3 regions of the Mesorhizobium sp. PL10 genome follow, and region 2 is predicted to be linked to each of the others. Evidence: predicted binding sites of a transcription regulator. Region 2 holds the regulator's gene; each other region holds the start of a gene.
The links. Region 2 encodes PhoB, which activates phosphate uptake and scavenging genes when phosphate is short. Its sites were predicted from a motif close to TGTCATNNANCTGTCAT; they were not measured.
Positions count from the first base shown of each region.

Region 1: the regulator PhoB is predicted to act here: its motif matches at 1,987-2,003, upstream of ACWGTO_RS29365 (alkaline phosphatase).
Region 3: the regulator PhoB is predicted to act here: its motif matches at 2,844-2,860, upstream of ACWGTO_RS10145 (alpha-D-ribose 1-methylphosphonate 5-triphosphate diphosphatase).

Region 1 is NZ_JBSKBR010000032.1:12,424-16,584, forward strand. It holds gene ACWGTO_RS29360 (hypothetical protein) at 1-65, opposite strand, end outside; gene ACWGTO_RS29365 (alkaline phosphatase) at 192-1,934, opposite strand; gene ACWGTO_RS29370 (WD40 repeat domain-containing protein) at 2,145-3,725, opposite strand; gene xth (exodeoxyribonuclease III) at 3,840-4,161, opposite strand, start outside.
Region 2 is NZ_JBSKBR010000001.1:319,464-323,624, forward strand. It holds gene pstB (phosphate ABC transporter ATP-binding protein PstB) at 1-562, shown strand, start outside; gene phoU (phosphate signaling complex protein PhoU) at 604-1,308, shown strand; gene phoB (phosphate regulon transcriptional regulator PhoB) at 1,325-2,014, shown strand; gene ACWGTO_RS01625 (ROK family protein) at 2,015-3,256, opposite strand; gene xylF (D-xylose ABC transporter substrate-binding protein) at 3,527-4,161, shown strand, end outside.
Region 3 is NZ_JBSKBR010000005.1:46,382-50,542, forward strand. It holds gene ACWGTO_RS10135 (SDR family NAD(P)-dependent oxidoreductase) at 1-178, opposite strand, end outside; gene uxuA (mannonate dehydratase) at 262-1,446, shown strand; gene ACWGTO_RS10145 (alpha-D-ribose 1-methylphosphonate 5-triphosphate diphosphatase) at 1,469-2,635, opposite strand; gene ACWGTO_RS10150 (D-arabinono-1,4-lactone oxidase) at 2,950-4,161, shown strand, end outside.

The DNA.
Region 1 (4,161 bases), on a different contig from region 2:
CAGGAAAAACAGACCGCAGCCGAACCGAGCAGCGTGCCGCGGCGGGTAATCGGTCTACACGCCATGATCCGTAGTCCTCCTTGTCGACAGGCCCGGGCGCCGTCAGCGCCCGAACCGCCGTCCCGGCCCGCTTCATCCGCATCCCTGCGGAAGCGAATGGAGCGGCCGGAATCAATCATAGTCCGCGCGGCTCAGTTCGTCGCCGGCGCAAGTCCCAAGGCATCGGCCAGCACGCGGTAAACGTCGCTCTCTTCCATGTAGCCCTTGAAGCCTTCCGCGCCAGGACCGGTGGCCTGCAGCACGACGTCATCGACGGCATGAACCGCGCTTTCGGCGTTCTTCGGCAAATTGCCTTTGCGCAGCACCGCGCCGGGTACGTCCTTGTACTTCTCGTTGGCGACGTATTCCTTGGCCTCGTTCTGCACCGTCGGCACGAACGGACCGTCGAGCTTCGGACGGAACGTCTCGTAATAGTCGGGGAAGTTGGCGCCGAAGATCGCCAGACGGCGCGAGACATCGACGCTGTCGGGATAGCCGTCGCCATTCTTGTCCTCGTAGTTCGGGAAGCCCGCGTCGGCATAGACCCCGACCTTGTCGCGCATCTCCGGACCCGGCTTGTTGTCGTCGATGGTGCCAAAGATGGAGACGCTGTGGGTGTGGTCGCCGGTGGCGACGATCATCGTGTCGGGGTGGGTCTTGGCGAATTCCATGGCAATGCCGACCGCCTTGTCGAACTCGATGACCTCGACCATGGAGCGCTCCCAGTCCATCGGATGCGACATCTTGTCGATCAAGGCGCCTTCGACCATCAGGAAGAAGCCGTCCGGGTTTTTCGACAGTTCACCGAGCGCGACATTGGTCATTTCGACCAGGCCCGGCTGGTTGGGGAAGGTTTCCACGGTGCCCTTTTTGAGGAAATCGCGGTCGAGCGTGACGTCCATGTTGCCGGTGTGGAATAGGCCGAGGATCTTGCCGGTGTTGGTCTTGGACGCGGCCTCGAGTTCGGTCTTGTCGGTGGCAAGGGCGTATCCGGCATCCCGGAATTTTGCGATGTAGTCGGTGTCGTCCTTGCGCTTGGAGCCGGCCGTGCTCTGCGGCAGGAAATAGGCGGAGCCGCCGCCGAGGATGACGTCAGGCTGCGTCTGATAAAACATGCCGACGATGTCGGCCTTGTCGCTGCGGCTGCGCGTATGGGAGACGACGGCTGCGGGGGTGGCGTCCTCGACCTCGGCCGTCGAGACGACGCCGATCGACTTCTTGCCGGTGCGCCGCAGAGCCTCGGCGATGGTCTCGACCTTCGGATCATCCTGGCTCGACTTGGTGCGATCGGCATAGACGCCGAGCGCGTTCACCGCCGTCTTGTGGCCGGTCATGTAGGCCGACATGGTGTTGGCGCTGTCGGTGGCGATGGCGTTCGTCGACGACGTGCCGATGAAGGCCATATGGTCGAGATCGTCCATGTTGAGCCGGCCGTTCGCCTTGCCTTCGGTCATGCCCTTGGACATGATTCGCGCGCCGGTGCGATGCGCGACGGAGAGGCCGTCGCCGAGCAGGAAGATGACGTTCTTGGCACGAGGCGTCGCGGAAGTTCCGAACACCTCCCATTTGACGGACTTGGTCTCGTCGCCGGCCTTGGCTTCGATCTCATAGGTGCCGGGCTGGCTGATGCTGGCGGCCCGGATCAGAATCGCGGAGGCATCGACCCCCTCTTCCTTCTCCACGAACTCGACCTTTTTGCCGAGGACCTCTTCGGCCGGCTTGCCGTTGATCGTCACCGTGACCTGGTCGGGGGTGACGACCTTGTCGAATTCGACCTTCAGGTCGAAGGGCGACTGGGCGAGGATGGTGGCGCGGTCGAGAGGATAGATCGTGGCTGCGCCAGCAGCACTGGCAAGACTTGTCGTGACCGCAAGCGCGATCAGGGGGCGAAGCATAAGTGACCTCCAAAATTGACAGATAAAAGACAGTTTTTGGTATTCGCTGCCGATGTCTGTTGTATGACAGAATCTTGCTAGGACCGCTCACATTCTCGCGTAGTCCAAAGCTGGTTGAGAAACAGGATTGAACGAAGCTGGCTGCCGGCCATCTCTCCGGTGTGGGGATCAGCCGTTATGCAAGCCTCCTCCAACCGACCAACACGCCCCTCACTGCGGCGCGCCGGCGAACAGTATCTCGCCGTCGCCGCCCGCTGCTGGCCAATCCCTGATGGTGCGGTCGTCGCCGCCGGTCAGCAGCGTGCCGTCGGGCGCGAAGGCGACGGCGTAGATCGGGCCGGTGCGGCTGTCGAACATGGCGATCTGGCTGCCGGTGTCGACATCCCATAGCCGCGCCGTGCCGTCGAGCGAGCCGGAGGCCAGGCGCTTGCCGTCGGATGACAGCGCCAGCGTATAGACGGTGCCTTCGTGGCCCTCGAAGCGGCGCACCTCCTTGAAGGTGTCGAGGTCCCAGAGCTTGATCGTGTAATCGCCGCTGCCGGTGATGACGTGATGGCCGTCGGCGGTGAAGACGGCGCCGTACGCGCCCTGCTCATGGCCGTGCCAGCTGCGCAATTGCTTGCCGTTTTCGACGTCCCAGAATTTAAGCGTGCCGTCGATGGAGCCGCTCAGCGCGCGCGTGCCGTCGGGCGAGATGGCGACGGTGCTGATCGGCCAATCATGCCCAGTCAGCACATGCAGCGCGGATTTGTTGACGAGGTCCCAGACGATGACGTTGCCGGTGTCGTGACCGCTGACGGCCCGCTTGCCGTCCGGGCTGATCGCCAGCTTGCGCACGCCGCCATTGTCGCCCGACGAGAAGACATGCAGCACCGTGCCGTCGGCAAGCTTTCGCAGCACGATCTCGCCGTCGTCGCCGGCGGTCAGCGCGGTGGCGCCGCCGGGCATGAACAGCGCCGTGCGCGCCATGTCCTTGTGCTCACCAAGGTTGCGGATCAATCGCTTGCCGGCGATGTCCCATAGCTTGATCATGTGGTCGGTGCTGGCGCTCATGATGTCGTGGCCATCGGCTGACACGGCGAGCCAGACGACGGCATCGCGGTGGCCGTCGGGCTCGGTCGGCAGCGGCGGTTCGGCCGGCGGCAAGGGCGCCACCGTTTCCGGTGGCGAAGGAAGAGCGGCTTGTGGCGGCGAGGCCGGAGCCGGCGGCGGAGCTGCTTCCGGTGGCGGTGTCGCCGGAGCAAGAGCGACCTCGGACGGCTTCGCCGGCGCCGAAGGCGGTTGGACCGGAGGCTCTGGCGGGTTGGTTGCCTGTACGGGTGGCGGAGCCGCTTGCGCGGGCGGTGTTGGCGCAGCGGGCGGCGCCGGCGCGCTGGCTATGTCCTTCGGCTCGTTGCTCTTGGGTTCGGCGGGCTCCTTTGGTGCGGCCACGTCACCGCCAGGGCCAGCACCACGCCAAGGGCCGAACCGATCGGCCAGCAACGCCAGGACGACAGTTGCCAGCAGAACCAGGAAGGTTCGCCGCAGCTTGGGCCTGCCGGGGTTTTGCACCTCCGCCGCCCGACCGAACAGCGGCGTGCCCGACAGGTGGTTCGGAGGTGCCGGCAACGCACCGGCAAAAAACAAGATCGCCCCGACCACGCAGGCCGCGCCCGCAACGAACAAGGCAACCAGGCGAATGGATGCGAAGGAAGCAGCAATACTTGCATCGCCTTGCGCCAGACGCTGCATGGCGAAACAGACCACGCCAATCGCCAGCAAGAGCAATGCAAGCGCCCTGTCCCTGTTCATTGGCTCTCCCCTCGGCCCGCGCTTCGGCCCACCCGTTCATGAGACTAGCGACGAAATGCGTATCGCAAGATGCCCGATATGAAAGTGGTTGAGATCACGCAGCCTCAGCCAAGCTCACTTCAACTCCACCCATACCGGCGCGTGGTCGCTGGCGCCGTCCTCACCTCTGATATCGCGGTCGATACCGGCAGCTTTGAGGCGGCGCGCCAGTGTCTTGGTCAGCAAAATGTGGTCGAGCCTCAGGCCAGCGTCGCGCGGCCAGCGGTTACGGCGGTAGTCCCAGAAAGTGTAGAGCGTTTCCTTCGGGTATTTTTTGCGCAGCGCATCGATCCAACCCTGCTCGAGCAGCCGCCGGAACGATGCGCGGCTCTCCGGCTGCACCAACGCATTGTCGTCATAGGAACGGGTGGCGTAGATGTCGCGCGGCTCGGGCACG
Region 2 (4,161 bases):
CACGCTCGACGAGGACGACATCTACGACAAGAACATCGACGTGGTCGAACTGCGCGCCCGTGTCGGCATGGTGTTCCAGAAGCCCAATCCGTTCCCGAAGTCGATCTACGAAAACGTCGCCTACGGTCCGCGCATCCATGGGCTTGCCAAGCGCAAGTCCGACATGGACCAGATCGTCGAATCCAGCCTGAAGAAGGCGGCGATCTGGAACGAGGTCAAGGACCGCCTGCAGGAGCCCGGCACCGGCCTGTCCGGCGGCCAGCAGCAGCGTCTGTGCATCGCGCGCGCCATCGCTGTGTCGCCGGAAGTGATCCTAATGGATGAGCCCTGCTCGGCGCTCGACCCGATCGCCACCGCCCGCGTCGAGGAACTGATCGACGAACTGCGCCAGAACTACACGATCGTCATCGTCACACACTCGATGCAGCAGGCGGCGCGCGTGTCGCAGCGCACGGCGATGTTCCATCTCGGCTACCTGGTCGAGGAGGGCGCCACCGACAAGATGTTCACCAACCCCGACGACAAGCGCACCCAGGATTATATTACCGGCCGCTTCGGCTGAGTCGTCCAGCGGTTGAATTTTCAGGCACGAGGACCAGGATCATGGGTGAACATACCGTCGCCTCCTTCGATGAAGAACTGGGGCAGATCAGCAAGCTGATCCGCGACATGGGCGATCTGGCCGGCTCGATGGTCAGCGGCTCGACCAAGGCGCTGCTCACTTCGGACAATGCGCTGGCGCAGCGGGTGGTTTCCGACGACGCCATCATGGACGCGCGCCAGCGGGAGCTCGACGACCGCGCCATCACGCTGATCGCCAAACGCCAGCCGATGGCCAACGATCTGCGCGCCGTGGTCGGCTCGATCCGCATGGCAGGCGACCTTGAACGCATCGGCGACCTCGCCAAGAACATCGCCAAGCGTGTCGGCACCGTCGGCTTGAGCGTCACGCCGCGCGACCTGTCGCATTCCATCGATGCGATGGCGCAGCTGGTGCTGATCCAGGTGCAGGGCGTGGTCGAGGAATATGCTGCCGCAGATGCGGCAGCGCTGGCGAAGCTCAGGAATGACGACGAGCGCATCGACGTCAAATACACCTCGGTGTTCCGCGAGCTCTTGACCTACATGATGGAAGACCCGCGCAACATCACGGCCTGCACGCATCTCCTGTTCTGCGCCAAGAACCTGGAGCGCATCGGCGATCATGTCACCAACATCGCCGAAAATGCGTATTATGTGCTGACCGGCCAGCAATTGCCCGCCAATCGCCCGAAGCAGGACGAAACGGCGATGGCCACATCGCCCTGATAAAGGTGAACTGCTGATGATTGCGCCACGCATCATGGTCGTGGAGGATGAGGAGCCGCTGGGCGTGCTGCTCCGCTACAACCTCGAATCCGAAGGCTACCAGGTCGAGGTGGTGACACGCGGCGACGAGGCCGAAATCCGGCTGCAGGAAAATGTTCCCGACCTGCTGGTGCTCGACTGGATGGTACCGGCGGTGTCCGGCATCGAGCTGTGCCGGCGGCTCAGAATGCGGCCCGAGACGGAACGGCTGCCGATCATCATGCTGACCGCGCGCGGCGAAGAGAGCGACCGGGTGCGCGGCCTGTCGACCGGCGCCGACGACTATCTGGTCAAGCCGTTCTCGACGCCGGAGTTCATGGCGCGGGTGAAGGCGCTGCTGCGCCGCGCCAAGCCGGAAGTTCTGTCCAGCGTGCTCAAGGTCGGCGACATCGTGCTCGACCGCGAGTCGCACCGGGTCTACCGCAAGAAGAGCGAGATCCGGCTCGGGCCGACGGAGTTCCGGCTGCTCGAATTCATGATGCGCCATCCCGGCCGTGTGTTCTCGCGCAGCCAGTTGCTCGACAATGTCTGGGGCGAGACGATCTATATCGACGAGCGCACGGTCGACGTGCATGTCGGGCGCCTGCGCAAGGCGGTCAACAATGGCCGCATGCCGGATGTGATCCGCACCATCCGTGGCGCGGGGTATGCGATCAGGGAAGACTGATCAGGCAACGCTCTTTCCAGCGCCCGCTCGCGCCTGCACGCCCGGCGCGAAAATCTCCTGGTCGACAAAGGTCAGCGCGCGCATGGCGCAGCCTTCGCGGATCAGCGGCAGCTCGTTGGGCTCGGTGTCGAAGGAGATCGACTTCGAGTGCTGGCCGCCGGCGGTCTGGGCAATCGCTTCGCGCAATGCCGGTTCGATCAGATCGAACGCGGCGGCGCTGACGCCGACCATGGCGACCGGTGCTGGATCGATCAGCGCGAAGAGGCTGCCGAGGCCGAAGCCAAGCGCCTCGCCGGCCTTGCGATAGGCTTCGCGCTCGGGCCCATCGGTCTCGCGGGCACGTGCAGCCAACGCCCGCATGTCGGCGTCGCCGACATCGACCGGTTCGGCATCCTCGCTCATCATTTTGGCGCTGCGCCAGATGGCGTAGTTGCCGGCATAAGCCTCGACGCAGCCGCGCCGCCCGCAGCGGCACAGCGCGCCGCCGGGCCGATGGATCATGTGGCCGAACTCGCCGCCGGAGGAATGCGTGCCGGTAAACAGTTCGCCCTTCAGCACCAGCCCCATGCCGATGCCGTGCGAGAGCAGGATGGCGATGAAATTGTCGCGGTAGCGCTCAGGCTGGCGCCATTGCAGCGCCACTGCCATCATGTTGCAATCGTTTTCCATGGTGGCCGGAATCCCGAATTCCGCTTCCAGTATGTCGGCGAAGGCAATGTCGGTCAGCGGCGTGATCGGCGACCACAGCATGGCGCGCGCCTGCGAATCGGTGATGCCCTGGATGCCCATGGCAATGCGGGCGATGCTCTGGACATCGAGGTCGGGGTCCTCGAGCCGCCGCCGCACGATTGCCGTGCATTCGCCGATCAGCTCGTCGCGCGGCATGGTCAGCGTATCCAGCCGGCGCTGCTCCTCGGCGACCACCTGGCCGGCATAGTCGATGACGGTGACGGAAAGGAAATTAAGCGACAGCACCACGGTCATCACCGCCGCCGCTTCCGGATTGAGGCCAAGGCCGACTTGCGGCCGGCCGCGTTTCAGCGCGCCGGTCTCGCCTGGCTTGCTCTCGGCCAGGATGCCTTCCGCAATCAGGTCGGACGAGATTGCCGATATGGTCGAATGGCTGAGGCCGGTGGTCGCCGCGATCTCGGTCCGCGACGGTTGGCCGGCCCGGCGCACGGCCGAAATCACCATCGCGCGGTTGCGACGGCGCAGATCGTCGTGGCGGATTCCAACCGACATCTTTCTTTTTTCCTCCCGGTCCTCCTCCCGCCTCATGATAGTGACGGCGGTCGGTGACACCAGCAAATATTGGCAGAAGCAGGCCGCGCTGTCATTGTTTATTGCGAGCCTCGAAAAAATTCGCTGAGGCCATCAGATTCCATCAGAATCGATGTTGACAGCGTCTCGCCGTTGGACCAGTATTTTTTCGAGGCTCGAAAAAATAGAGCCTCTGTGTGCCGGCCTTCGGGCCAGTTTTGTCGCGCCGCGCGCGGCGCAGGGAGGATTATCATGAACAGATTTGCAGCCGCCATGCTGGCGGGTGTCGCCATGTCGCTGACGCTGGTGTCGGTCGCGCAGGCGAAGGACAAGGTCATCGGCGTGTCGTGGTCGAACTTCCAGGAAGAGCGCTGGAAGACCGACGAAGCGGCGATGAAGGCGGCGATCGAGGCGGCCGGCGACAAGTACATTTCCGCCGACGCGCAGTCCAATCCCGGCAAGCAGTTGACCGACGTCGAAAGCCTGATCTCGCAGGGCGCCAACTCGCTGATCATCCTGGCGCAGGACGCCTCGGCCATCGGCCCGGCGGTGCAGAAGGCGCTGGATGAAGGCATCCCGGTCGTCGGCTATGATCGCCTGATCGAGAACAAGGACGTCTTCTACCTGACCTTCGACAACAAGGAAGTCGGCCGCATGCAGGCCCGCGAAGTGTTCAAGGCGAAGCCTGAAGGCAACTACGTCTTCATCAAGGGGTCGGGTTCCGACCCGAATGCCGATTTCCTGTTCTCGGGCTCGATGGAAGTGCTCAAGGAAGCCATCGATTCCGGCAAGGTCAAGAATGTCGGCGAGGCCTACACGGATGGCTGGCTGCCGGCCAACGCCCAGAAGAACATGGAACAGTTCCTGACCGCCAACGACAACAAGGT
Region 3 (4,161 bases), on a different contig from region 2:
CGACGACCAGCGCTGCCGCTCCAGCACTTTCCAGCTGCGCTTTCATCGCCGCATTGGCGGCGCGGTCGATACCGCAGGCGATGATTGCGGCGCCACCGGCCGCAAGGCGTCGGGCGGTCGCCAGGCCGATGCCTGTGGTCCCCGTCACCAAGGCCACCTTGCCGTTGAAATCCGTCATTTTCGAAAACTCCCCCATTTTCTATCGACTCCCGTCGCGGTCCAACAATAAGTTGCCAACCTCTCGCAGAAGGAAAGCCGAAAATGGAACAATGCTGGCGCTGGTATGGACCCGACGACCCGGTGACGCTCGATCATGTCAAGCAGGCGGGCGCCAGCGGCGTGGTCTCGGCACTGCACCATATCTATGACGGCAGGGCGTGGCCTGAAGCCGAAGTGCTGGAGCGCAAGCGCATTATCGAGGAAGCCGGACTGACCTGGTCGGTCGTCGAGAGCATCCCGGTCCACAATTCCTTCAAGATCGGCGCGCCGGAACGCGAGCGCTATGCCGGCTATTATCGCGACTCGATCCGCGCGCTGGCCAAGGCCGGCATCGCCACGGTCTGCTATAACTTCATGCCGGTGGTCGACTGGACCCGCACCGATCTTGCCTACCGCCTGCCGACGACAGGGTATGCCTTGCGTTTCGATGCGATCGATTTCGCCGCCTACGATCTGTTCGTGTTGAAGCGCAAGAATGGTGCGGCAAGCTATACGCCGGCGCGTATTGCGCAGGCGGAAGCGCGGCTGAAGGAATTGCCGCCCGAGAAGATCGACCAGATCGAGCGCAATCTGATCGCCGGCCTGCCGGCGACCGAGCGCAAATATGATCGCGAGAGTTTTCGCCAGGCGCTGGCGGACTATGAGGGGATCGGACCGAAGGAACTGCGCGACAACCTCGCCTGGTTCCTGCGCGAAATCATTCCTGTGGCGGAAGAGGAGGGGGTGCGCATGTGCATCCATCCCGACGACCCGCCGTTTTCGCTTTATGGCCTGCCGCGCGTCGTTTCGACCGCCGAGGATGCGCGTTTCATTCTCAATGCCGTCGACAGCCAGGCCAATGGCCTGACGTTCTGCACCGGCTCCTACGGCACGCGCGCCGACAACAACATTGTCGCCATGGTCAAAGAATTCGCCGATCGCATCCATTTCGCCCATCTGCGCAACATCACCATCGAGAAGGACGGCTCGTTCTACGAGGCCGAGCATCTCGAGGGCGGCACCGACATGGCACATGTCATCCTGGCGTTGATGCAGGAAGAGGCGCGCCGCCACAGAGAGGGCCGCGCCGACTGGCAAATCCCGATGCGGCCGGACCATGGCCACCTGCTCGCCGACGACATCGGCAAGACGAGGATCAACCCCGGCTACTCGCTGATCGGCCGCCTGAAAGGCCTCGCCGAACTGCGCGGCATCATGCGCGCCGTGGAGACGTTCGGGCTGGCTTGAGAAGCGCCAAGCAGCCTGCGTTTCAATGCCGGCGCCGGTTCAGTGTGCCGTCGCTGTAGATCATGCGGCCGGCGCGCAATGTCGCCCGCACCCGCGCGACCGGCCGGCGATCGGCGATGACGAGATCGGCGAGAAGTCCAGGCTCGATGGCGCCACGGTCGGCAAGGCCTAGTGCAGTCGCCGGGTTGGCGCTGGTCAGCGCCGCCGCCGTCACCAAGCCGCCGTCGCGCAGCTCAGCCAGCCCAAGCACGGCCGGCAGGATCGAGGCCGGGTGATAGTCGCTGGCCAGCATGTCGAGCAGTCCTGCCTCATAAGCCTGCCGCGCCGACAGATTGCCGGAATAGGACTGGCCGCGCAGTGCATTGGGCGCTCCCATCACGGTATGCATTGCAAGCCTTCGGGCTTCCTGCGCCGCTTCCAGGGTCACCGGGAATTCGCTGAGCGTGGCGCCGAGGCCATGAACCAGTTCTACCTTCTCCAGCGTATCGTCGTCATGCGAGGCAAGCGCGACGCCATTGGCCTGCGCACGCGCCGACAGGTCCTGCAACGCGTTGAGCACATCGCCCTGGCCTTCGCGGCCGGCCATGCGATGGCCGACGACCTCGGACGCCTGGGCAACCGACATGCCGCGCTCCTTGGCGATGCGGGCGATGTAGAGCTCGACATCACGATACTGCCCCTGTCCAGGCGTGTGGTCCATCAGCGAGATCAGATGCAGCCTGCCGGCATCCATCAGCTTCTGCAGCATGGGAACCGCCTGGGTGAAGGTGACTTCGAAGCGGGCATGGATGCGGTGGTCGACCAGCAGATGGTCCTTCATCCCGGCAATTGTGTCGATGATCGCCGAGGTATGGTCTTCCGACCGCTGCACGCCGCTGGTGATGCTGGCGCCGATGAAGGAGAGCGCGGCATAGGCCGTGGTGATGCCACATGAAGCCAGCTTCTTGTCGAGTTCGGCAATGCCGATCTGCATCGGCACATGCACGCCGAGGCGCGGCTCTACTTCCTTCTCGACCATGTCGCCGTGCATGTCGATGAAGCCGGGCAGAAGCAGGCGGCCGCCGCCTGAGATGTCGGCATTTTCGACCGGCTCGTTACGGATCTCGGCAATCCGGCCATTTTCGATGCGGATGGCGCCGCTCGGGATGGTGCGGTCGCGCAGGACAATTTCGAATTCACTTAGCCACATACGATTTCTCTTCGGGGGACAGGCGATGCAGGAGGGGTTTTCGGTCGACAAGACCAGGGGACAGCCGTTCCATAACAGCTGCTTGCCCCCGAAAAATGACAATCGGTGACGGGCCTTGTGATTGACGCGAAAAGTCACGGTTCATGAAAGTTCACGGCCGCTTTTCTTCTCAAGCCGGCTGAGGGCAGCTTACCGCTCGATTGCCACCTTGACAGAAAGCTGACAATGTATCATATCCAGAAAGCTGACTATGTATCATATTATTCCGTGCAGCGATCAAGACCGGTCAAGCCGGCCGTTCCAGGGAGGCGATTGTGGGAGAGGCTGTCAGCCAGTGGAGCAATTGGTCGGGTTATGTCACGGCCAGGCCGCAGGCTTTTGCCGAACCGCAGACTCTCGATGAGCTAAGCGTTGCTATTCGCAATTCGCCCGGACCGGTTCGCTTTGTCGGAACCGGGCATTCCTTCACGCCGCTGGTCAGGAATGACGGCACCATCCTGTCGCTCGATCGCTTCGAGGGGCTGAGGTCGCACGATTCGGAGAAACTGACGGCGCGGGTCGGCGCCGGCACGAAGATCGGCGCGCTGGCAAAACTTCTGCATGGCGTCGGCCAGGCGCTGCCGAATATGGGTGACATCGACAAGCAGGCGTTCGGTGGGGCGCTCGGCACCGCCACGCATGGTTCGGGCATTACGCTCGGCGCGTATCACACCCAGCTCGAGGCGATGCAAATCGTCGATGGGCGCGGCGCTGTGAAGGAGTTCGACCGCGCCAAAAGCCGCGACATGATCGAAGCCATGGGCGCCTCGCTCGGCGCTTTCGGCGCCGTCACCGAAGTGACGATCCGCAACATGGCGAGTTACCGGATGCGGCATCGCCGCTGGACGGCGCCGATTGCCGATGTGCTGTCGCAATTCGAGCGCACAATGACGGCGCATCGCTCGGCCGAGTTCTACTACGTCCCGTTCTCCGGCCAGGCGCTGCTGATCGCCAGCGATATCACCGATGCGCCGGCAACCGTGCGTCCGCCGACGGAGGACGACGATGCCGTTACCACGCTCAGGAAGCTGCGCGACTATCTCAGCTGGTTCCCGTGGCTGCGCCGCCGTCTCATCGGCTCCGCCTTCGCGAAAGTGCCGGCAGAGGACTATGTCGAGGACTGGCTGAAGGTCTTCACCTCGGAGCGCAACGTCAAGTTCAACGAGATGGAGTACCATCTGCCGTTCGAGGAAGGGGCTGGTGCACTCGGCGAACTCATTTCGCTGCTCGAGACGCGGTTTGCGGACGTCTATTTCCCGATAGAGGTTCGCGTCGTCGCGCCTGACAACATCTGGCTGAGCCCGTTCTACCAGCGCCCGACCTGTTCGATCGCCATCCATCACGGCGTCGAGCGCGATCCGATGGCGTACTTCAACGCCGCCGAGCCGATCTTCAGGAAGCGCGGCGGCCGCCCGCATTGGGGCAAGATGCACAGCCTGACATCAAAGGAATTGAGCGCGCTCTATCCGCGCTGGAACGATGCCATG